DNA from 3 places in the Enterobacter cloacae complex sp. IR5418 genome. Region 3 is predicted to be linked to each of the others. Evidence: predicted binding sites of a transcription regulator. Region 3 holds the regulator's gene; each other region holds the start of a gene.
What was found. Region 3 encodes LexA, which represses DNA repair genes until DNA is damaged. Its sites were predicted from a motif close to TNCTGTATGTACATACAGNA; they were not measured.
Positions count from the first base shown of each region.

Region 1: dinB (DNA polymerase IV) is a predicted target of LexA. The motif match lies at 4,099-4,118, and genes of this name have one in related genera.
Region 2: ACOTX7_RS18855 (DNA translocase FtsK 4TM domain-containing protein) is a predicted target of LexA. The motif match lies at 3,413-3,432, and genes of this name have one in related genera.

Region 1 is NZ_JBMKHS010000036.1:17,822-25,885, reverse strand. Features, by position in the region: gene frsA (esterase FrsA) at 1-685, opposite strand, end outside; gene gpt (xanthine phosphoribosyltransferase) at 790-1,248, opposite strand; gene pepD (cytosol nonspecific dipeptidase) at 1,510-2,967, shown strand; gene dinB (DNA polymerase IV) at 3,023-4,081, opposite strand; gene nqrM ((Na+)-NQR maturation NqrM) at 4,189-4,389, opposite strand; gene nqrF (NADH:ubiquinone reductase (Na(+)-transporting) subunit F) at 4,392-5,615, opposite strand; gene nqrE (NADH:ubiquinone reductase (Na(+)-transporting) subunit E) at 5,626-6,222, opposite strand; gene ACOTX7_RS20265 (NADH:ubiquinone reductase (Na(+)-transporting) subunit D) at 6,229-6,867, opposite strand; gene ACOTX7_RS20260 (Na(+)-translocating NADH-quinone reductase subunit C) at 6,860-7,654, opposite strand; gene ACOTX7_RS20255 (NADH:ubiquinone reductase (Na(+)-transporting) subunit B) at 7,647-8,064, opposite strand, start outside.
Region 2 is NZ_JBMKHS010000029.1:42,282-50,345, forward strand. Features, by position in the region: gene cydD (heme ABC transporter permease/ATP-binding protein CydD) at 1-1,253, opposite strand, end outside; gene trxB (thioredoxin-disulfide reductase) at 1,368-2,336, opposite strand; gene lrp (leucine-responsive transcriptional regulator Lrp) at 2,880-3,374, shown strand; gene ACOTX7_RS18855 (DNA translocase FtsK 4TM domain-containing protein) at 3,510-7,166, shown strand; gene lolA (outer membrane lipoprotein chaperone LolA) at 7,294-7,908, shown strand; gene rarA (replication-associated recombination protein RarA) at 7,918-8,064, shown strand, end outside.
Region 3 is NZ_JBMKHS010000014.1:33,167-41,230, forward strand. Features, by position in the region: gene ubiA (4-hydroxybenzoate octaprenyltransferase) at 1-203, shown strand, start outside; gene plsB (glycerol-3-phosphate 1-O-acyltransferase PlsB) at 293-2,713, opposite strand; gene ACOTX7_RS12780 (diacylglycerol kinase) at 2,868-3,236, shown strand; gene lexA (transcriptional repressor LexA) at 3,345-3,953, shown strand; gene dinF (MATE family efflux transporter DinF) at 4,016-5,353, shown strand; gene ACOTX7_RS12795 (CsbD family protein) at 5,473-5,682, shown strand; gene zur (zinc uptake transcriptional repressor Zur) at 5,730-6,242, opposite strand; gene ACOTX7_RS12805 (cupin domain-containing protein) at 6,360-6,848, shown strand; gene traF (conjugal transfer protein TraF) at 7,041-8,064, shown strand, end outside.

The sequences.
Region 1 (8,064 bases), on a different contig from region 3:
CGAGCGTCAGCATGGCGATCCCTTTTGGGGCAAAGTAGCGCTCATACAGGCTGTAATAGTCGATTTGTAACGAGTCCAGCCCACCGCACATCAGAACTGTCGGGAACGGGCCTTCCCCCTCCGGCATGTGCAGGAATCCGGTCACCGGGCTGCCGCCGGGAATGGCGAACTCAATTTCACGCATCCGACCAGGCAGTCGCTGGGCGGCCTCCTCATAAGCCCGGTTTGCCAGCGCCTGCGCCTGCTCCGCCAGTTCGTCGCCTTTTAGATGCGGATAAGCAGCGATGCTGTACAGGTTTGCCGCATGCAGCCAGTGCTTGCCGCTGCGCGTAGCATCTTCTTCCTGGCTCGCTTTTTGCTGCCAAAGCATGGCCTGCTTTGACCATTCGTAGATCCAGTTTCCGCCACGGTAGCCCACCACCGTATCGTAGAGATCGCTGTCGGTGCGCTCAGACTCGCTCATTACGATACGCGCCTGCACGTCGAGGATTTCACACGGATCGATGCCGCGCCAGATCCACATCAGGCGGTTAATCATTCGATACCAGTGGGGCACGTTTTTACCATCTAACGCTGACTGAACAGCAGGCATTGTCCCCGGATTAAACCGACGCACCAGCGTCGACGTTTCAGGGTGCTTGAAACGGGGTTTGAAGAGAGTTTCGGTGAGATTCGCCTGCGTCATTGCGTTGCCTCCATGGATACGTCATATGAAGACCATTGTAACGCGTGGCAGGCTAAAAAGAACAACGCCCGGCATAACCGGGCGTGTAAAGTTACGTACTGAAATTAACGGCCAGAAATAGGCGGTACGAAGACCACGCCCATATCCCATGGCTGTTCAATCCAAGTATCCTGCGGGATATCAATCACGTAATCATCAACCAGTGGGCGACCCGCAGGTTTCGCGAAGATAGTGACAAAGTGCGCTTTTGGATACATTTCGCGGATAGCGACCGCGGTACCGCCGGTGTCCACCAGATCGTCGATAACGATAAAGCCTTCACCGTCGCCTTCGGCGCGCTTCAGCACTTTCAGTTCACGCTGGTTATCGTGGTCATAGCTGGAGATACATACGGTATCGACATGACGAATACCCAGCTCACGTGCCAGCAGCGCCCCCGGTACCAGACCGCCACGGCTGACGGCAATAATGCCTTTCCACTGCTCGGAAGGCATCAGACGCGCAGCCAGTTTGCGTGCGTGAATCTGCAACATGTCCCAGGTGACGACGTATTTTTCGCTCATGTGAAGTGTCCCAGCCTGTTTATATACGGCTTAAAAAGTGTTCGAGGGGGAAATAGGTTGCGCGAGATTATAGAGATCTGACGCACTAAAAACCAGTGTTACGCGCCATGAGCCTGAGTTTTTACATGCTTAATGCTACCAGCCACGGGAGAAAGTGGTATTCTCAGTTGCATCTCGCAAGCCCGTCTTGTGGTAACGATTAACCTGCTAACCCTGTGACCTGCAACATTGTTTTGCAGCGCAACGACAAGGAGACCTATCGTGTCTGAACTGTCTCAATTATCTCCACAGCCGCTGTGGGATATTTTTGCCAAAATCTGCTCTATTCCGCACCCTTCCTATCACGAAGAACAACTTGCCGAACATATTATGGGTTGGGCGAAGGAAAAAGGTCTGCACGCTGAGCGCGACCAGGTTGGCAACATTCTGATCCGCAAACCTGCCACCGCAGGTATGGAAAACCGCAAGCCAGTGGTATTGCAGGCGCACCTGGACATGGTTCCGCAGAAAAACAACGACACCGTTCACGACTTCACGAAAGACCCGATTCAGCCGTACATCGACGGTGAGTGGGTAAAGGCGCGCGGCACAACGCTTGGCGCTGATAACGGCATTGGTATGGCTTCCGCGCTGGCCGTGCTGGCTGACGACAGCGTTGAACATGGTCCGCTGGAAGTGCTGCTGACCATGACTGAAGAAGCGGGCATGGATGGGGCGTTTGGTCTCCAGGCGAACTGGCTGCAAGCAGACATTCTGATCAACACCGACTCCGAAGAAGAAGGTGAGATCTACATGGGCTGCGCGGGCGGGATCGATTTCATCTCAACCCTGCCGCTGTCCCGCGAAGCGATCCCTGCGGGGTTCGAGACCTTTAAGCTGACGCTGAAAGGGCTGAAAGGCGGTCACTCCGGCGGTGATATTCACCTGGGCCTGGGCAACGCCAACAAACTGCTGGCACGTTTCCTGGCGGGCCATGCCGCTGAACTGGATCTGCGCCTGGTGGACTTCAACGGCGGTACGCTGCGTAACGCGATCCCTCGCGAAGCCTTCGCGACCGTGGCGGTGCCTGCGGCGAAAGCGGATGAACTGAAAAGACTCGCCAGCGTGTATCTGGATATCCTGAAAAACGAACTGTCAGCCAAAGAGAAAAACCTGACTGTCGTGCTGGAGTCCGTAACAACGGATAAAGCCGCGCTGACCACACAGTCTCGTGACTCGTTTGTTCAACTGCTGAACGCAACGCCAAACGGCGTGATCCGCAATTCAGATGTCGCAAAAGGCGTGGTGGAAACCTCCCTGAACGTGGGCGTGGTGACCATGGGCGACGACAGCGCAGAGATCATCTGCCTGATCCGCTCCCTGATCGACAGCGGTAAGGAGTACGTTGTGAGCATGCTGGAATCTCTGGGTACCCTGGCGGGCGCGAAAACGTCTGCAAAAGGTAGCTACCCGGGCTGGCAGCCGGATGCAAGTTCTCCGGTCATGGCACTGGTGCGTGAAACTTATCAGCGACTGTTCAACAGCACCCCGAACATTCAGGTTATTCACGCGGGTCTGGAGTGTGGTCTGTTCAAGAAACCGTATCCGGATATGGACATGGTCTCCATCGGGCCGACCATCACCGGTCCACACTCTCCGGATGAGCAGGTTCACATTGAAAGCGTCGGTCATTACTGGACGCTGCTGACTGAATTGCTGAAAGCAATCCCTGCGAAGTAATTCCTCGTCTGTTGCCCGGTGTCGCTACGCTCACCGGGCCTACGAGTAGCGTAATCTAAAGTCCCAGAACCAACTGACGCTCTAGCTGCGGATCCAGCAATGTAACGTGCAGCCCCACCAGCCGGACGCCTCGCCCACCCCGCCGCTCTTCCCACGCCTTTTTCGCCGTCGCGATAAGATCCTCTTTGTTCAGACGCGGCCAGACATGCTCCTGCGTCGTCTGCTGAAAATCATTAAATTTCAGTTTGATGCCTTGTCGGGCAATGAGCAGATCCGGTTTGACCTTCAGCAAACGTCGTTCAAGCTCAGGATAGAGCTGTTCCGTAATGATGGTTTCACACTCGGTCCAGTCATGAATATCTTCGCTGAGCGTGCGTTCAACCCCGACCGATTTACGCAGCCGTTCGTTGTTAACATCACGATCGTCAATACCCTGACTGCGTTCCCACAATACGCGGCCAAACTTGCCAAAACGCTTAAGCAGCAGCGCCAGATCGCTGCGCTGAACGTCTTCGCAGGTGCGTAACCCCATACTTTCCAGCTTCGCGGCGGAGACTTTACCCACACCGGGAATTTTACTGAGCGGCAGCGTTTTTAAAAACGCCGGAACCTCTTCCGGGGTGATGACGTACTGGCCGTTGGGCTTATTTAAATCGGAGGCGATTTTGGCAAGAAACTTTACCGGCGCAACGCCTGCCGATGCCGTGAGATTAAGCTCGTTAAAAATAGTCTGGCGGATCTCCTGTGCCATCAGGGTGGCGGAGCCGTGGCAGTGCACGCTGTGGGTGACATCCAGATAGGCTTCATCCAGCGATAACGGTTCAATCAGGGAGGTGTAGCGGGAGAAGATCTCCCGAATGTGGCTCGACGCTTCTTTGTAGGCATCAAAACGTCCGGGCAGAAGAGTGAGATGCGGGCACAGTTTCAGCGCCATCGCGGTCGGCATGGCGCTGCGTACGCCAAATTTGCGTGCAGGGTAGTTGGCGGTGCTGATCACACCGCGCTGAACGCGGCTGCCGCCAATGGCGATGGGAATATCCCGCAGCGCCGGGTTGTCACGCATCTCCACTGCGGCAAAAAAGCAGTCCATATCGACATGGATTATTTTGCGCATAGTAAGCCCTCACTCTTTACTGGATAAGTATACAGTAAAGAAATGAGGGTTGAGAAGTGTGCGTGGGAATTGTCGGGTAGCGGCTTTGCCTTACCCGACCAGGAAGACTAAATAATGCGTTGCTGCTCGCGAGCCATCCGCTTTTTCCGTGCATCGCACGGCTCAGGGCAGTCACATACCTTTTCCATACCGATGGAAGAGATGCCTCCGCAGCTGCCCTGAATGCTTTTACGCTTGATGATCCAGCCTAAAGACATACCGAAGATCACCAGCACAAACACCGCAAAAGTCGCCAGAAAGGTCAGCATAATCAGCCTCCGAAATCATCGAGCATGATGTTCTCATCTTCCACCCCAAGATCTTTGAGCATCTTGATCACGGCGGCGTTCATCATTGGCGGACCGCACATATAAAACTCGCAGTCTTCCGGTGCCGGATGCTGTTTCAGGTAGTTTTCATACAGCACGTTGTGGATGAAGCCCGTATAACCTGTCCAGTTATCTTCCGGCTGCGGATCGGATAGCGCCACGTGGAAGGTAAAGTTAGGGTTATCACGCGCCAGTTGTTCAAACTCATCGTCGTAGAACATTTCACGCAGTGAACGCGCCCCATACCAGAAGCTGATCTTACGCTTGCTGCCGAGTCGTTTGAGCTGGTCAAAGATATGCGAACGCATCGGCGCCATACCCGCACCACCGCCGATAAAGACCATTTCCGCGTCGGTATCTTTGGCAAAGAACTCACCGAACGGGCCAGAAATCGTCACTTTGTCGCCAGGCTTGAGGGACCAGATATACGACGACATCACGCCAGGCGGTGCATCAGGCACATTCGGCGGCGGCGTAGCGATACGCACGTTGAGCATAATAATGCCCTTCTCTTCCGGGTAGTTCGCCATGGAATAGGCGCGAAGCGCTGGCTCTTTTACCTCGGAAACAAAGCGGAAGAGGTTAAATTTATCCCAGTCTGCCCGGTACTCTTCAGGTACATCGAAGTCGGCATACGCTACAGTGTGTGCCGGACAATCAATCTGAATATACCCGCCCGCGCGGAACGGGACGCTCTCCCCTTCAGGGACACGCAGCTTGAGCTCTTTAATGAACGTGGCTTTGTTATCGTTAGAGATAACTTCGCACTCCCATTTTTTCACGCCGAAGATCTCCTCCGGCAGCTCAATCTTCATGTTCTGGCGCACGGCGACCTGACACGCCAGACGGCATCCCTCTTTCGCTTCACGCTTCGTGATATGCGACAGTTCCGTTGGCAGAATATCACCGCCACCCTCTTTAACCTTCACACGGCACTGTCCACAGGAGCCACCGCCGCCACAGGCAGACGAGACAAATATCCCGTTGCCGGAGAGGGTGTTGAGCAGCTTATCCCCTGCCGGGGTACGGATCTGGTTCTGTGGATCATCATTGATATCAATGATCACATCCCCGGAATTGACCAGCTTCGCACGCGCCGCCAGGATCAGCCCTGACAGCACCAGTACTATCAGCGTGAACATCACCACGCCAAGAATAATTTCCATCTGTTAGCCCTTATAGCTGCACACCGGAGAAGGACATAAAGCCCAACGCCATCAGGCCGGTGGTGATAAAGGTGATCCCTAAGCCACGAAGACCCGCAGGCACGTTGGCATATTTCATTTTTTCACGGATCCCCGCCATGGTGACAATCGCCAGCATCCAGCCGATACCGGAACCGAAACCATACACAACCGATTCACTGAAGTTGTAATCGCGCTGAACCATAAACGAGACGCCACCGAAAATGGCGCAGTTCACCGCGATCAGCGGCAGGAAGATCCCCAGCGCGTTGTACAGCGACGGGAAATACTTATCGAGGATCATCTCCAGGATTTGCACCAGCGCCGCAATCACCCCGATGAAGGTGATGAAGTTCAGGAAGCTGAGATCAATCCCCTCCACCAGCGCGCTGTCCCGCAGCACGAAGTTGAACACCAGGTTGTTAATCGGAACGGAAAGCCCCAGCACAACGGTGACCGCCACCCCGAGACCAAATGCCGTCGAGACCTTTTTAGAAACGGCAAGGAATGTACACATGCCAAGGAAGAAGGCGAGCGCCATGTTTTCAACAAACACCGCGCGCACAAATAAACTCAGGTAATGAGCCATTGTCGGTTACTCCTTTTCCTGCTGTTCAGGCTTCAACGTACGAATCAGCCAGATCAGCAAACCGATAATGAAAAATGCGCTTGGCGCCAGCAGGAACAGGCCGTTCGGCAGATACCAGCCGCCGTTCTGTACCGTATCCAGCACCGGAATGCCAAACAGCTTGCCGCTGCCAATAAGTTCGCGCAGGAAACCGACCGTCAACAGGATCACGCCGTAACCCAGGCCGTTGCCGATACCGTCCATAAAGCTCGCCAGCGGCGGCATCTTCATCGCATAGGCTTCAGCACGCCCCATCACGATGCAGTTGGTGATAATCAGACCAACAAACACCGAGAGCTGCTTAGAGGTTTCATAAGCGAAGGCGCGCAGCAGCTGATCGACCACGATCACCAGCGAGGCGATGATCGCCATCTGCACGATGATCCTCACGCTGTTAGGTATGTGGTGGCGGATCATTGAGATAAACATGCTGGAGAACGCTGTCACCAGCGTTACCGCCAGCGTCATGACCACCGCCGTTTCCAGCTTGGTGGTCACCGCCAGAGCCGAGCACACACCCAGCACCTGAAGCGTTATCGGGTTATTGGCTAAAAGTGGGCCAATCAGTACCTTTTTAACTTCTTTCAGTTCACCCGTATCAGCCATTATTCAGCGCTCCTTCACGTACATTCTTCAGGAAGGGACCAAAGCCCAGTTCACCCATCCAGAAATCAAAGCTGTGCTGCACCCCGTTAGAGGTGAGCGTGGCGCCGGAAAGGCCATCAACGGCAAATTCATCGCCGGGACGCGCGCCGCCTTTCACCACTTTCAGCGCAGGCTGGCCGTTGTCGTCGAGCACTTTTTTACCGACAAACTGTGCTCGCCAGTTAGGGTTCTCAACTTCCCCACCCAGCCCCGGCGTTTCGCCCTGATCGTAATAAGTGATCCCTTTGACCGTACGGCCATCGGTATCCAGCGCCACGAAGGCGTACATCATCGACCACAAGCCGTTGCCGTAGATGGGCAACACCACTTCCTGTACACGTTTTTGCTCGTCACGAACGAGGTAAATCTCCGCGACATTGCTGCGGCGCTTAATGCCTGCCGGATCCTGCGAGGCGTCAAGCGTGGTGCTCATCTGCGGATCTTTCAGCGCCAGCGCCTGGTTGTATTTCGCCGGGTCTTTATCCATCAGCTCGCCGGTTTTTAAATCCACCAGCCGTGCGGTAATACGTTCGGCAAACACCGCGGCGACGTCATCCTTCGTCATGCCTTCCTGCATCAGCCCGGCCACGGCCAGGATGTTACGCTGTTTATCCAGCGCTCGTTGCTCTTGCTGTAGCGGTTTTAACCCTACGGCAGAACCGGCTACCACGATGGAACAGACCAGGCACAGTACCAGCACCACCAGCAGCGTTTTGCTGATGCTGTCGTTATTTTTAATTTCAGCCACGCGCCTTCCTCCGCTTAATGTTGGCGCGCACGACCAGGTAGTCGAACAGCGGCGCAAACAGATTGGCAAACAGAATGGCCAACATCATCCCTTCCGGATAGGCCGGGTTGACCACGCGAATCAGTACACACATCACCCCAATGAGCGCGCCGTAACACCATTTACCTCTGTCGGTAAACGAAGCCGAGACGGGATCGGTGGCCATGAACATCATGCCAAACGCAAAGCCTCCCAGCACGAGGTGCCAGTACCACGGCATGGAGAACATCGGGTTAGTGTCTGAACCAATGAAATTGAAAAGCGTGGCAGTGAGTACCATCCCGAGCATGACGCCCGCGACTATGCGCCAGGACGCCACGCGGCCAAAGAGGATGATGGCCCCGCCGATCAGAATCATCAGGGTAGACACT
Region 2 (8,064 bases), on a different contig from region 3:
GGATCAAGTTCGCGCAGCTCCGTTTTGTTGATACGCAGCGACCCGGTATACGCCATAAAACCTGACAGCGCATTCAACAATGAGCTTTTACCTGAGCCGCTGGTACCCACCAGCACCACACGTTGTCCGGCAGGCAGGGTAAAGTTCAGCGGACCGGCCAGCACTTTGCCTTCAGGGGACAGAACAGAAAAATCCTGTGCTTCAACGATCACCGGATCATTCGTATTCAGCGTCACTTCACCACGCTCCGGATGCGCCAGTGGCGTTTCCAGGAAGGTTTTCAGGCTGTCGGCAGCACCCACCGCCTGCGCTTTGGCATGGTAAAAGGTGCCGAGATCGCGAAGCGGCTGGAAAAATTCCGGAGCCAGGATCAGCGCCAGGAACCCGGCGGAAAGGGTTACCGCCGTACCGTAGTGGCCGAAATCCAGCGCGCCGAGGTAGGAAAAACCAAAGTAAACCGCCACCAGCGCAATCGACAGGGAAGTAAAGAATTCGAGCACGCCTGAAGAGAGGAAGGCCATGCGCAACACTTCCATGGTGCGCTGACGAAAATCCTGCGACGCCAGGCGAATGTTTTCGGTTTCCGCTTCACCACGACCAAAGATCCGCAGGGTTTCCATTCCGCGCAGACGGTCCAGGAAATGACCGCTCAACCGACCCAGCGCCAGGAAGTTGCGACGGTTTGCATCTGCCGCGCCCATGCCGACCATTGCCATAAACAGCGGGATCAGCGGGGCGGTGCCCAGCAGGATCAACGCCGCCACCCAGTTAACAGGGAAGATGGCGATAACAATCAGCAGTGGCACAAAAACCGCCAGCGCCATCTGTGGAAGATACCGCGCGTAGTAATCGTGCATATCATCGATTTGCTCAAGGATCAGCGTTGCCCAGCTACCGGCCGGTTTGCCCTGGATCCACGCAGGACCGGCTTCAGAAAGCCGGTCGAGCACCTTGCGGCGGATCTCATAGCGGATGTGCTGCCCGGCGTGGAACCCAACCCGCTCGCGCAGCCAGACCACCCACGCACGCAGAACAAAAACCAGCACCAGAACGATAAACGGCAACAGCAGCGCTTCGCGCGGGATGTTCTCCATGATCATATGATTGAGAATGCGGGCCAGCAGCCATGCCTGGGCAACAATCAACAGACCGCTGATAAAACCCAGAATGCGGGAGATCATAAGCCAGCGGCGGGACAGAACGCTTTGCTGTTTCAGCCAGCGTGTTAACTCTTGTTGACGGGTTTTTTCCATTGCGTACTTTGCAGGTGACGTTATAAGAAATTAGACATCTGCATGTTACACGTGAGCAAAAATAAAGGCGACCTGTGGCCGCCTTTATTTACGTTTGTTACTGACTTGTAAAGATTATTTACCTTGTTCAGCCAGTCCATCCAGATATCGTTCTGCATCCAGCGCGGCCATACAGCCGGTGCCCGCAGAGGTGATCGCCTGGCGATAAATATGGTCCATCACGTCGCCTGCCGCGAAGACACCTGGAATGCTGGTCTGGGTGGCGTTGCCGTGAATGCCAGACTGCACTTTGATGTAGCCGTTCTCCAGCTCAAGCTGGCCTTCGAAGATAGCCGTGTTCGGGCTGTGACCAATTGCCACAAACAGGCCCGCCACGTCCAGCGTTTCGACGTTATCGGTGTCCTGGGTATCACGGATACGCAGTCCCGCCACGCCCATCTGATCGCCGGTCACTTCTTCCAGCGTACGGTTGGTGTGCAGCACAATGTTGCCGCTCGCCACTTTGTCCATCAGGCGTTTGATCAGGATCTTCTCCGCACGGAAGGTGTCGCGACGGTGGATCAGGTGTACTTCTGAGGCAATGTTTGCCAGATACAGCGCTTCTTCCACAGCGGTGTTGCCGCCACCGATAACCGCAACTTTCTGGTTGCGGTAGAAGAAACCGTCGCAGGTGGCACAGGCTGACACGCCGCGGCCTTTGAACGCTTCTTCAGACGGCAGGCCGAGATAGCGGGCAGAGGCGCCGGTGGCGATGATCAGTGCATCACAGGTGTACTCGCCGCTGTCACCCGTCAGGCGGAACGGACGGTTCTGCAAATCCACTTTATTAATGTGGTCGAACAGAATTTCGGTTTCGAATTTGGTGGCATGCTCATGCATGCGCTCCATCAGCAGCGGCCCGGTCAGGTCGTTCGGGTCGCCCGGCCAGTTTTCCACTTCCGTGGTGGTGGTCAATTGACCGCCTTTTTCCATCCCGGTGATCAGTACCGGTTGCAGGTTAGCGCGTGCAGCATAGACCGCTGCGGTATATCCCGCAGGTCCAGAACCAAGGATTAGCAGCTTACTGTGTTTGGTCGTGCCCATGAGATCCCCATTGTTGTTGGCAGGCAATGGGCTGGATTGTAGGGAATTTGTTGCCGTAAAAAAAGAGCACGACAGTTTTGCTTCCGATATATGCAATAGACGCGCCCTATGGGTCAAAGGCGGTCACATCACGTCTGCTACTGAAAACTGCGCGTTTATAAGGCAATAAAATGAGGATTAATACCCCTCCGTAATGAATATCCGGCATCTTGTACTAAAAATCGATGTTTTGCTTTGACAATCCCCTGCGCTTTTGCGAAAACATTCAAGGAAGAAAAAAAGACGCACGAACTGCATGTCGCATAGACATGCACGGAAATGCCATTTTTACCGGGTCAGTGAAATCTACGCATGGTGTGGACAGACGCCATACGTGATGTCTGTGACTGCTTTCGGGCAACGGTCTTCTTACCGCAGAACCCGAATCCACATCGCGTCTAATACATAACCAGGCGATGTGATGAATAACGGGTACAGGCTCTGAACAGTGATGTGCACAGGGTCCAGGCAGGAGTAGGGAAGGAATACAGAGAGACAATAATAATGGTAGATAGCAAGAAGCGCCCTGGCAAAGATCTCGACCGTATCGATCGTAACATTCTTAATGAATTGCAAAAGGATGGGCGTATTTCCAACGTCGAGCTTTCAAAACGTGTGGGACTTTCCCCGACGCCGTGCCTTGAGCGTGTGCGTCGACTGGAAAGACAGGGTTTTATTCAGGGCTATACGGCTCTGCTGAACCCGCATTATCTGGATGCCTCACTTCTGGTATTTGTTGAGATTACTCTGAATCGTGGTGCGCCGGATGTGTTTGAGCAATTTAACGCCGCTGTACAAAAACTTGAAGAAATTCAAGAGTGTCATCTGGTTTCCGGTGATTTTGACTACCTGTTGAAAACCCGTGTGCCTGATATGTCCGCCTACCGTAAGCTGCTGGGTGAAACCCTGCTGCGTCTGCCAGGCGTGAACGACACCCGTACTTATGTGGTGATGGAAGAGGTCAAACAGAGCAATCGTCTGGTTATTAAGACGCGCTAACACGGAACAGGTGCAAAATCAGTGTAGTTTGATTACACTCCTGTTAATCCATACAGCAACAGTGCCGGGGAGTCCCGGCACTGTTGTCCGTTTTAGCACACAGGCAGGACATGCCTGATACCTGGAGAGCCTTTCTTGAGCCAGGAATACACTGAAGACAAAGAAGTCACATTATCTAAGCTAAGCAGCGGACGTCGTCTCCTTGAGGCGTTACTGATTGTTATTGCCCTTTTTGCCGTCTGGCTGATGGCTGCCTTACTCAGTTTCAACCCCTCAGATCCCAGCTGGTCGCAAACCGCATGGCATGAGCCTATCCATAACTTAGGTGGTGTTCCCGGCGCCTGGCTTGCGGACACGCTCTTCTTCATTTTCGGTGTGATGGCCTATACCCTTCCCGTCATTATTATTGGCGGATGCTGGTTTGCATGGCGTCATCGACAGAATGACGACTACATCGATTATTTTGCCGTTTCGCTGCGTCTGATTGGCGCCCTGGCGCTGATCCTCACCTCCTGTGGGCTGGCGGCGATCAATGCCGATGATATCTGGTATTTCGCCTCTGGCGGGGTGATTGGCAGCCTGTTAAGTTCCGCGCTGCAACCGATGCTTCACAGCAGCGGCGGCACGCTGGCGCTGCTCTGTATCTGGGCGGCGGGACTGACGCTGTTTACCGGCTGGTCCTGGGTGAGCATTGCCGAAAAAATCGGCAGCTTTATTCTGACTCTGCTCACGTTTGCCAGCAATCGCACCCGTCGCGACGATACGTGGGTCGATGAAGACGAATATGAAGATGAGTATGAAGAAGACGATGCGCCTGATGAGCGTCGTGAATCTCGTCGCGCGCGTATTCTGCGCGGTGCTCTGGCGCGCCGTCAGCGCGTTGCTGAAAAATTTGCTAACCCGTTAGGCCGTAAAACGGATGCCGCGCTTTTCTCCGGCAAGCGTATGGATGAAGACGAGCAGATTGAGTATCGCGGTGCGGCCGTCGATCCTGATGACGTGCTGTTCTCTGGTCATCGAGCCACGCCGGGTGAGTATGACGAATACGATCCGCTGTTGAATGGTTATTCAGTGACTGAACCGGTAGCCGCTGCTGCTGCCGCAACGACGGCTGCGCAGGCCCATGTTGCGCCTGTTGAAGCCGTCATGCCGTCCTCGCCTGTTCCGGCACCAGAGTCCGCGATCCAGCAACCGCAGGTAGACTGGCAGACTGCGCCAGGCGTCCATACGCCTGAACCGACCATTGCGCCGGAGCCTGAAAGCTATATTCCTGTGCAGCAGGAACAGTGGCAGCAACCGTATCAGCCGCCTGAGCCTGCCAGCGAGCCGCAACAACCGTATCAGGCTTATACGCCCGAACCCGCTGTACCAGAACAGCCATACGTTGCGCCTGAACCCGACGCGGTGGAGGAAGCGAAGCCATCCCGTCCGCCATTGTACTATTTTGAAGAAGTGGAAGAGCGCCGCGCCCGTGAGCGCGAGCAGCTTGCCGCCTGGTATCAGCCGGTGCCTGAGCCGGTGCAGGAGCCTGTTGCAAAAGCGCCTTCTGCGAGCGTTGCACCTGTAGACCCCACGCCAGCCGTTGAGTCGGGAGCTGAAACCGTGAAGCAGGCAACGGCAGCCGCTGCCGCGTCCGCTCCGCTGTTCAGCCCGGTAACCGACGGCGCGCCGCGTCCTCAGGTGAAAGAGGGCATTGGTCCACAATTGCCGCGCCCCAATCGCGTGCGCGTACCGACGCGCCGGGAGCTGGCCTCCTATGGCATTAAACTGCCTTCCCAGCGTATGGCGGAAGAGAAAGCCCGTGAGTCCGACTACGAAGATGATGCCGACGAACTGCATCAGGATGAGCTGGCGCGTCAGTTTGCCGCCCAGCAGACTCAGCGCTATGGGAACGAGTACCAACACGATGTTCATTCTCAGCAGGATGAGGATGATGCTGCCGAAGCGGAATTAGCGCGTCAGTTTGCGGCCACGCAACAGCAACGTTATTCCGGTGAGCAGCCTTCGGGTGCAAATCCGTTCTCGCTGTCAGATTTTGAATTTTCACCGATGAAAGATCTGGTGGATGACGGGCCGAGCGAGCCGCTGTTTACGCCGAGCGTGATGCCGGAAGCGGAACCGGTGCGTCAGGCGCCAGCGCCGCAGGCTTATGCGCAGCCACAACAGCCAGCGCCACAGGCTTATGCTCAGCCGCAGACGCCTGCCCAACCGCCGCAGCCGCAGTACCAGCAGCCAGCACCACAGCCGCAGGAAAGCCTGATTCACCCGCTGCTGATGCGTAACGGAGACAGCCGTCCGCTGCAACGCCCAAGCACGCCGCTGCCATCGTTGGATCTGTTAACGCCGCCGCCAGCAGAAGTGGAGCCGGTTGACACCTTTGCCCTTGAGCAGATGGCCCGTCTGGTTGAAGCACGTCTGGCTGACTTCCGTATTAAAGCGGATGTGGTGAACTACTCACCGGGTCCGGTGATCACCCGTTTCGAACTGAACCTGGCGCCGGGCGTAAAAGCGGCGCGTATTTCGAATCTGTCCCGCGACCTGGCGCGTTCTCTGTCCACCGTGGCGGTACGCGTAGTGGAAGTGATCCCTGGCAAGCCTTACGTTGGTCTTGAGCTGCCAAACAAGAAACGCCAGACCGTTTATCTGCGTGAAGTGCTGGATAACACCAAATTCCGCGACAACCCGTCCCCGCTGACCGTGGTGCTGGGTAAAGATATCGCGGGCGATCCGGTGGTTGCCGATCTCGCGAAGATGCCGCACCTGCTGGTTGCGGGTACCACCGGTTCCGGTAAATCGGTCGGGGTGAACGCCATGATCCTCAGTATGCTCTACAAAGCGCAGCCTGAAGATGTGCGTTTCATCATGATCGACCCGAAAATGCTCGAACTGTCCGTCTACGAAGGTATTCCGCACCTGTTAACGGAAGTGGTAACCGACATGAAGGACGCCGCCAACGCGTTGCGCTGGAGCGTCAATGAAATGGAGCGTCGCTACAAGCTAATGTCTGCGCTGGGCGTACGTAACCTGGCCGGTTATAACGAGAAAATCGCCGAGGCGGCGCGTATGGGCCGTCCGATTCCGGACCCATACTGGAAGCCGGGTGACAGCATGGATGCCCAGCATCCGGTGCTGGAAAAACTGCCTTACATCGTGGTGCTGGTGGATGAATTCGCCGACCTGATGATGACCGTGGGTAAGAAAGTGGAAGAGCTGATTGCGCGTCTGGCACAGAAGGCGCGTGCGGCGGGTATCCACCTGGTGCTGGCAACACAGCGCCCGTCCGTCGACGTCATCACCGGTCTTATTAAGGCAAACATCCCGACCCGTATCGCGTTTACCGTGTCGAGTAAAATTGACTCGCGTACTATCCTTGACCAGGGTGGTGCAGAGTCGCTGCTGGGGATGGGTGATATGCTCTATTCCGGCCCGAACTCCACCTCGCCGGTGCGTGTCCACGGTGCGTTTGTTCGCGACCAGGAAGTGCATGCCGTGGTGCAGGACTGGAAAGCGCGCGGACGTCCGCAATACGTTGACGGCATCACCTCCGACAGCGAAAGCGAAGGCGGCGGCGGTGGTTTTGACGGCGGCGAAGAGCTGGATCCGTTATTCGACCAGGCGGTTAATTTCGTCACCGAAAAACGTAAAGCGTCCATCTCTGGTGTGCAGCGTCAGTTCCGCATCGGCTACAACCGCGCGGCGCGTATTATCGAGCAGATGGAAGCGCAGGGTATCGTCAGCGAACAGGGGCATAACGGTAACCGTGAGGTGCTCGCGCCACCGCCGTTTGATTAACCTTCAGCGATTGCAAAGAAGGGTAAATCAGCAAAAATTAAGCATATTCTTCTGTCGCCTGCCTTCGGGCAGGTCCAGAATAGAAACGGAACTCCCATATCGGGAAGACGTATTTTAAGGAATAACAATGAAAAAAATCGCCATCGCCTGTGCATTACTCTCCAGTTTTGTTGCCAGCAGCGTCTGGGCTGATGCAGCCAGCGACCTTAAAAGCCGACTGGATAAAGTAAGCAGCTTCCACGCCAGCTTCACGCAAAAAGTGACTGACGGCAGCGGCAACGCGGTGCAGGAAGGTCAGGGGGATTTGTGGGTCAAACGCCCGAATCTCTTCAACTGGCATATGACCCAGCCGGATGAAAGCGTTCTGGTGTCTGACGGTAAAACCTTATGGTTCTACAACCCGTTTGTTGAGCAGGCGACCGCTACCTGGCTGAAAGACGCGACCAGCAATACGCCCTTTATGCTCATTGCCCGTAACCAGTCCAGCGACTGGCAGCAGTACAACATTAAACAAAACGGTGATGAGTTTGTCCTGACGCCAAAAGGCAGCAACGGTAACCTGAAACAGTTCACCATTAACGTGAGCAGCAACGGTACTATCAATCAGTTCGGTGCGGTTGAGCAGGACGATCAGCGCAGTAGCTATCAGTTGAAGTCTCAGCAAAACGGCGCCGTTGATGCATCGAAATTCACCTTTACCCCGCCGCAGGGCGTAACGGTGGACGACCAACGCAATAAGTAAGAGGCATGAGTGAGCAACCTGTCGCTCGATTTTTCAGATAATGCGTTTCAACCTCTGGCCGCCCGTATGCGGCCAGAAAATTTAGCGCAGTATATTGGCCAGCAACACCTGCTGGCTGCGGGGAAACCCTTGCCGCGCGCTATTGAGGCGGGGCAT
Region 3 (8,064 bases):
TGGCGCTGATGGTGACGATTGGTCGCCTGAACGGGCTGAACTGGGCGTTTTACTGGTCCGTACTGGTGGCGGGACTGCTGTTTGCGTATCAGCAGAAGCTGATCGCGAAGCGCGAGCGTGAAGCCTGCTTTAAAGCGTTTCTGAATAACAACTACGTCGGGCTGGTGCTGTTTCTGGGGCTGGCGATGAGTTACTGGTCATAAAAAAGCCGGGTGGCGGCTTCGCCTTACCCGGCCTACGATTTAGCGTAACATGTAGGCCGGGTAAGCGTTAGCGCCACCCGGCTTTAGCATCATTCGCCCTGCGTCGAACTCTCAATCGTCAAACGCACATCCGAGGTAATCAGCTCTGCCAGCATCTGATAAACCTTCATCGTCTCTTCCGGCTCGGCATCGCCCGTATCGCTGATATACCCTTCGTCGCGCAGCGTCAGCACCAGGGAGCTGAATACCGCTTTGTCGAAGAATTCCGGGGCATTAATGCCATGCAGAACGGAGAGGCGCTGGGCCAACGTCCGGCTCTCTTTTTCCAGCGTACCGCGGTTGATTGACGGGTTTGCACTCAACAACCAGAAGGTAATGGCGTAGCGCTGCAACGTCTCACGGGCACCGGAAGCCAGCAGCTGCAAGGTACGAGAACGTGACGGGTTGATATGCAGTTCGTCATCGCTGATGGTAATCAGCCCCTGACGATGCATCTCTGCGGTCATTTTATCGAGTTCTGCCGCCAGCTCATCTTCACTCCAGCGCAGGAACAGCTCCGCTTTCAGCATCGGGTAGATGGCCTGAATGTGGCGCAGCAGCTCCTGACGTGAAATACGGCGATGCTGGGTAATAATGGCCGCCATCAGCGACGGCAGCATCAGCATATGCGTGATGTTGTTACGGTAGTAGGTCATCAGCACGGCCTGCTCGCGCGGCAGAATGATGATGTCACCAATCGTATCTTTCTCGACTTCGAACTTGTTCATCTGCAACGCGTGATCGATAAGCTCGCTGGCAGTGGCAGACGGTACGGTCGAATCCACGGAATACGGCACGTTGCGCATGATGTCGAGGTAGCAATCAATCTGCTCGGTCAGCTGCTCACGGGTCAGTGAACGCTGGCGAGAGGCCAGAAGCGCGGTACAGCACAGGTTCATGGCGTTTGCCGCACCGGCATTGTTGATGCGTACCATCAGCTCGGATGCGATGCCGTTGACCGTTGGCGTCAGCCAGGCCGGACGTACCGCCTCGATAGGATCGATAGACTCGCGCCACTCCGGAACATGATGGTTCAGATATGTCATCAGCGGCAGGGGTTCGCCAAAGTTAACGTATCCCTGGCCGAGGTTGCGCAATTTACTCAGCCCACGCAGCATCTGCGGCAGACTCTCTTTCTCTTTGGTCGCACCGCGCAGTTCTTTCGCGTAGGTGCCCACTTCCATCACGTGTTCATACCCGATGTAGATAGGCACCAGCGTGATAGGACGCGTACCGCCACGCAGCATGGCCTGAATGGTCATCGACAGCGTGCCGGTCTTCGGATCGAGCAGACGACCGGTACGGGAGCGCCCCCCTTCAACAAAGTACTCCACGGAATAACCGCGGCTGAACAGCTCGCCCAGATACTCCCTGAAGACGGTGGAGTAGAGCTTGTTGCCCTTGAAGGTACGGCGAATGAAGAAGGCACCCAGACGGCGGAAAATCGGGCCTGCTGGCCAGAAGTTCAGGTTGATACCGGCAGCAATGTGCGGCGGCACCAGCCCCTGGTGATAGAGGACGTAAGAGAGCAGCAGGTAGTCCATGTGGCTGCGGTGGCAGGGCACGTAGACAATCTCGTGGCCGTCGTGCGCTAACTGACGCACGCGCTCGGCGTTGTGGACGTTAATCCCCTGATAGAGGCGGTTCCACGTGAAGCCGAGGATACGGTCGGAGAGGCGAATCATCTCGTAGGAGAAGTTCGCGGCGATCTCTTCCATCAGCGCGATTGCGTTCTGCTGCGCTTTCTCGTGCGAAATTTTCTTGCTGCGCGCTTCGTCTTCTACGGCACGGGCAATCGCTTTGGAAGCCAGCAGCTTGTTGAAGAGATCCTGACGTGCCGGGAGACGTGGCCCAACGGCCGCCAGACGCTGACGTGCAAAGTGCATACGCGCAACGCGCGCCAGCTTTTGCGCAATAATTTTGTCGGTGCCGTGTTCATCCGCCATGCGGCGCAGTGAAACGGAAGGCGAGAAGCGGACAAAGCTGTCGCGTCCCAGCCAGGAGACGGCGAAGAACTTCTGAATGCCGTTGAGCATACGCAGCGGCGGGTTCTCTTCCCCTTTTTCGCGTCCCGGACGACGCCCAAACATTACCGACACCGGCACCATCTGCACGTCCAGTTCGGGGTTGCTGCGGTGCAGATCGAGGTAATCATGGAACAGCTTAATGGACTCTTCTTTCGGCGTGTAATAGGTGAACACGCGCGGTCCGCCATGGATGAACACGTAGCGCGGCAGCAGCGTACCGTCGACTTCCAGCGGTTCAAGCGGGTCAGGTAAATCATGCGCCAGACATTGAGCGCGAAGCGTAAGCAGGTCTGCCTTCGAGTTATAAGGCAAAACGTACATAATCGGGCGCGACGTATCGAGCCCTAATTCCAGCGCGGGTTCTGCTGGGATAGACTTACTTTTTACCAGTACGCTTAATGGTAAATTAAGTAATTTGTAGTAAATTCGTGGCCAGCCGGACATAAACGATGTAAAGCCTCTGGTTAATAATGCAATTGCGGCGCAAGGATAACAGAAAGCGCGCAAAATTTCTGTTGTTACCCGTCATACTTCAGGTTGCAGCGAAACGCGCTGCGCCTGTAGTAACTGACGCTATTTATCATAAAAGGTTCTTTTAATGGCCAATAATACCACTGGGTTAACCCGAATCATTAAAGCTGCCGGTTATTCATGGAAAGGTTTCCGCGCCGCATGGGTTAATGAAGCCGCTTTCCGCCAGGAGGCGGTTGCCGCAATCGTTGCGGTTGTCATCGCCTGCTTCCTTGATGTTGATGCTATCACCCGCGTACTGCTCATCGGATCTGTCCTTCTGGTGATGATAGTGGAAATTCTTAATAGCGCTATTGAGGCCGTTGTGGACCGGATTGGGTCGGAATTCCATGAACTGTCTGGCCGGGCGAAAGACATGGGTTCCGCTGCCGTACTGCTGTCGATTATCACTGCGGCGATCACCTGGGTCACGCTGCTTTGGTCGCATTTCCGATGAGCCTCGAGGAATAATTAAGTCCCTGGTTTTTTGTGCAGTTTTTGGTTCCAAAATCGCCTTTGACTGTATATACTCACAGCATAACTGTATATACACCCAGGGGGCGGTATGAAAGCGTTAACGACCAGGCAGCAAGAGGTGTTTGATCTCATTCGGGATCATATCGGCCAGACGGGTATGCCACCCACGCGTGCAGAAATTGCACAGCGTCTGGGCTTCCGTTCTCCTAATGCTGCCGAAGAGCACCTTAAGGCGCTGGCGCGTAAGGGCGTGATTGAGATTGTTTCCGGCGCATCACGCGGCATTCGTCTGCTGGTGGAAGAAGAGACCGGTATTCCGCTGGTGGGCCGCGTGGCCGCAGGTGAACCCCTGCTGGCACAGCAGCACATCGAAGGGCACTATCAGGTTGACCCAGGCATGTTCAAGCCGAGCGCCGATTTCCTGCTGCGTGTTAGCGGGATGTCCATGAAAGATATCGGTATTCTGGATGGCGATCTGCTGGCGGTACACAAAACGCAGGACGTGCGTAACGGCCAGGTCGTGGTAGCGCGCATTGACGATGAAGTGACGGTTAAGCGCCTGAAAAAACAAGGTAACACCGTTCAGCTTCTGCCAGAAAACAACGAATTCTCCCCGATTGTGGTGGATCTCCGCGAGCAGAGCTTCTCCATTGAAGGCCTGGCCGTCGGCGTTATCCGCAACGGTGAATGGCTGTAATCTCTTCCTGACAGGCTGTAGTTTCTCTACAGCCTGGCCTATTTTTGATTCCGGTACTTTCCATGGCATTGCTAACTTCTGCCGATAAGGCGTTGTGGCGTCTTGCGCTACCGATGATTTTTTCCAATATCACCGTTCCTCTGCTGGGGCTGGTGGATACGGCGGTAATCGGGCATCTGGATTCGCCGATTTATCTGGGCGGTGTCGCGATCGGCGCAACGGCGACCAGCTTCCTCTTTATGCTGCTACTCTTTCTGCGCATGAGTACGACAGGCCTGACGGCTCAGGCGTATGGTGCAAAAGATCCCCTCCGTCTGGCGCGTGCGCTGGTTCAGCCGCTTATCCTGGCGTTCGGTGCTGGCGCGTTAATCGTTCTGTTGCGAACGCCGCTGATTGATCTTGCGCTGCATATTGTGGGTGGCAGTGATGCCGTACTGGAGCAGGCCCGGCGGTTCCTCGAAATTCGCTGGCTCAGCGCGCCCGCGTCACTGGCAAACCTGGTCCTGCTGGGCTGGTTACTGGGCGTACAGTACGCCCGCGCGCCGGTGATCCTGCTGGTGGTGGGCAATCTGCTTAACATTGTGCTCGATCTCTGGCTGGTGATGGGACTGCACATGAACGTCCGGGGCGCAGCGCTGGCCACGGCAATTGCCGAGTACGGTACGCTGCTGATCGGTTTGTGGATGGTCTGGCGCGTGCTGGCGATGCGCGGTATCTCGCTTGCGCTGCTGAAAACGGCCTGGCGCGGTAACATTCGTAAGCTGCTGGCGCTTAATCGCGACATCATGCTCCGTTCGCTCCTGCTGCAACTCTGCTTTGGCGCATTAACCGTGTTTGGTGCGCGTCTTGGGCCAGAGATCGTCGCGGTCAACGCAGTGCTCATGACGTTATTGACCTTTACCGCTTACGCGCTGGATGGTTTTGCTTACGCCGTGGAGGCACATTCAGGGCAGGCCTATGGCGCGCGTGAAGGCGGCCAGTTGCGTGAAGTCTGGCGTGCTGCCTGCCGTCAGGCGGGTCTGGTGGCCCTGGTATTTGCCTTCGTTTACGCCTGTTTTGGCGAGCATATTGTCGCACTGCTGACCTCAATACCCGCGCTACGTGAGCTGGCCGATCGCTACCTTCTCTGGCAGGTGGTTCTACCCGTGGTGGGCGTATGGTGCTATTTGCTGGACGGGATGTTTATTGGCGCCACGCGGGGGGCGGAGATGCGCAACAGCATGGCCGTCGCTGCGGCGGGGTTCGGCCTGACGCTGCTGACCCTGCCATATCTCGGTAATCACGGTCTGTGGCTGGCGCTGGCGGTCTTTCTTTCACTGCGTGGCCTTTCGCTGGCCGTTATCTGGCATCGTCACTGGCGAAACAATACCTGGTTTCCAGCTTCGCACGATATATCGTAACGGTTAAAGATTCCGAATATAAAAACAACTGCCGAATCCTTAACTACAATAATAATCACGTCCAGCAGAAAAGAACGAAGCGGACGATACTCATAGACGCTTAACACGAGGACACGATTATGAATAAAGACGAAATCGGCGGCAACTGGAAGCAATTCAAAGGTAAAGCGAAAGAACAGTGGGGTAAGCTGACAGATGACGATATGACCGTCATTGAAGGTAAGCGCGATCAGCTGGTAGGTAAAATCCAGGAGCGCTACGGTTACGAAAAAGATCAGGCGGAAAATGAAGTCAAAGACTGGGAAACCCGTAACGACTACCGCTGGTAACCGGCACTATCCCCAAGGGCGGCTATAAGCCGCCTTTTTCTTTGGCTTTAACGTGGCTTTTTCTTCACCAGAATAGAGTGATCGTGCTGACAGGCGTCCTGATGGCGACATGACTCCACCTCCACGCAGGCAGAACATAAGCCGTGGGCTTCGATCACGTTATGGCGCAGCGCAAAGCCCATTCTGGCTGCCAGCGTATGCATAATATCTTCTACCCCTTCCGCACACTCCTCCTTCACCACGCCACAGCGATCGCAGATAAACATGGCGGACGTGTGAGTCGGCTGGTCAAAAAGATGGCACAGCACATAGCTGTTGGTTGATTCCACTTTATGCACAAACCCTTGCTCCAGCAGAAAATCCAGCGCCCGATAGACGGTCGGTGGCTTTGCCTGCGGCTCGCTTTCACGCAGCAGGTCGAGCAGATCGTAGGCGCTGATGGCACCCTGTTGCAGGCTCATCAGACGCAGTACCTCAAGGCGCTGCGGGGTCAGGCGCACATTGCGTTGCGCGCACAGCTTTTCAGCTTGCGCTAACAGCTCTTTTGTGGACTTGTCCATCGGGCACCTCGGATATGGTAAGGGGTGAAAACCCTCACTTTATCATGTTCTGCTAAAAACACCGAGATCCGCCAGGCTGTGCTATACCTGACGCATCGCAAATCGGGAGATCGCATAATGAAAAGACCTGACTGTATTCGGCACTGGCGGGACGTGGAAGGCGCCGATGACGCAACGTATCCTGACAGCAACGAACGTTTTTCTGTTGGCGCGCCGCTGGCCCGAAAGCTGGGACTGGGCCGCATTGGTATTCACCATGAACGGCTGCCGCCCGGACGCCGCACGTCTTATCCGCATGCGGAAAGCGACGAAGAGGAGTTTGTTTACGTTCTGGAGGGTTACCCTGAAGCCTGGATTAATGGCTATCTGTGGAAGCTCGAACCCGGAGACAGCGTGGGGTTCCCTGCCGGGACGGGCGTGTGCCATACCTTTATCAACAATACCGATGAAGAGGTGCGCTTACTGGTGGTGGGTGAGGCCAATAAAAAACATAACCGCATCTACTATCCGCTCAATCCGGAGTATGCCGCGACGCGCGAAGACCGCTGGGTGGACCATCCGCCGCAGTTTTTTGGGCCGCACGATGGAAAACCTGGGCGAAAATAATTTCCTCTTCTATAAATATTGATGGCCGTCACATATTACAACAGGCCGGGATGGAATTTAACTTAAGGAAATAGCGGGTCTTTTTGCACTTATTCACAGCAATAGTTCGTTCCTGTTTGGGTGATAACAGACAGGGTTAACTAATAACAAACTATTTACGAGCACACTGTGAAAAAACATTTTAAATTTTCGATGGTTAGCATTGCTGTCTCCTTTTTTATGGCAAATCAGGCGGGAGCAGCCAATACCTGGACGGAAGCGCGCAGTGACGCAATGGGTGGCACAGGCGTCGCGGCAGGGAGCTATGGCAGCGGGGCGTTAATCAACCCCGCATTGCTGGCAAAATCTAAGCCCGAGGATGATGTGACGGTCATTTTGCCGTCCGTGGGCGTGCAGATAACTGATGAAGACAATCTTCAGGACGAGATTGATACCATTAACGACAAAATCAATCATTACAAGGATGTGGTTGATAGTCTGACGCCCATTGAAGTTATCACCAATCCTCTAGGTTCGATTAATCAGTTCCAGGGCGCAGCGAAAGATCTCGCCGATGAGCTGGACTACCTGAAAGGCAAAACCGCACGCGCCACCGCAGGGGCGGGGATTGCCGTCAGTATCCCTAACGATGTCCTTTCCGTGGCCTTTATGGCAAAAGGCTATGCCCATGGCCGCGTCAGCTCATCAATCGATCAGCAGGACATTGATTATCTGCGCGGTATACAACGAAACGATGCGGTGGCTGCCGGTGTGGCGCTGGACGCCGCGCTAAACGGTACCGATCAGATCACCAAAAACCTTAACTCTACGGCGTCTGGTCGGGCGGCGATTGTGTCCGATTACGGTATTGCGGTAGCCCGTCAGTTCGATCTTGGCGGCGTTCCGGTTTCCGTTGGCGTCACGCCGAAGCTGCAAAAAACCTGGCTCTATAACTACACCACCTCGATCTACGACTATGACAGTAATAAGTGGAACGACAGCCGCTACCGAACCGACGACACTGGCTTTAACGTGGATGCCGGTATTGCCGCTGACTTTGGCGAACACTGGACGGTCGGGGTGAGCGGGCAAAACCTGATGTCGCGCGATATCGATACCAAAGATATCCGCATCCGCAACGGGCGCACAGGAGAGGTGGTGAGTTATAAAGACACCTATCAGATCCGACCGCTGGTCACTGCCGGGGCCGCCTGGCATAACGATCTGGTCACGCTGA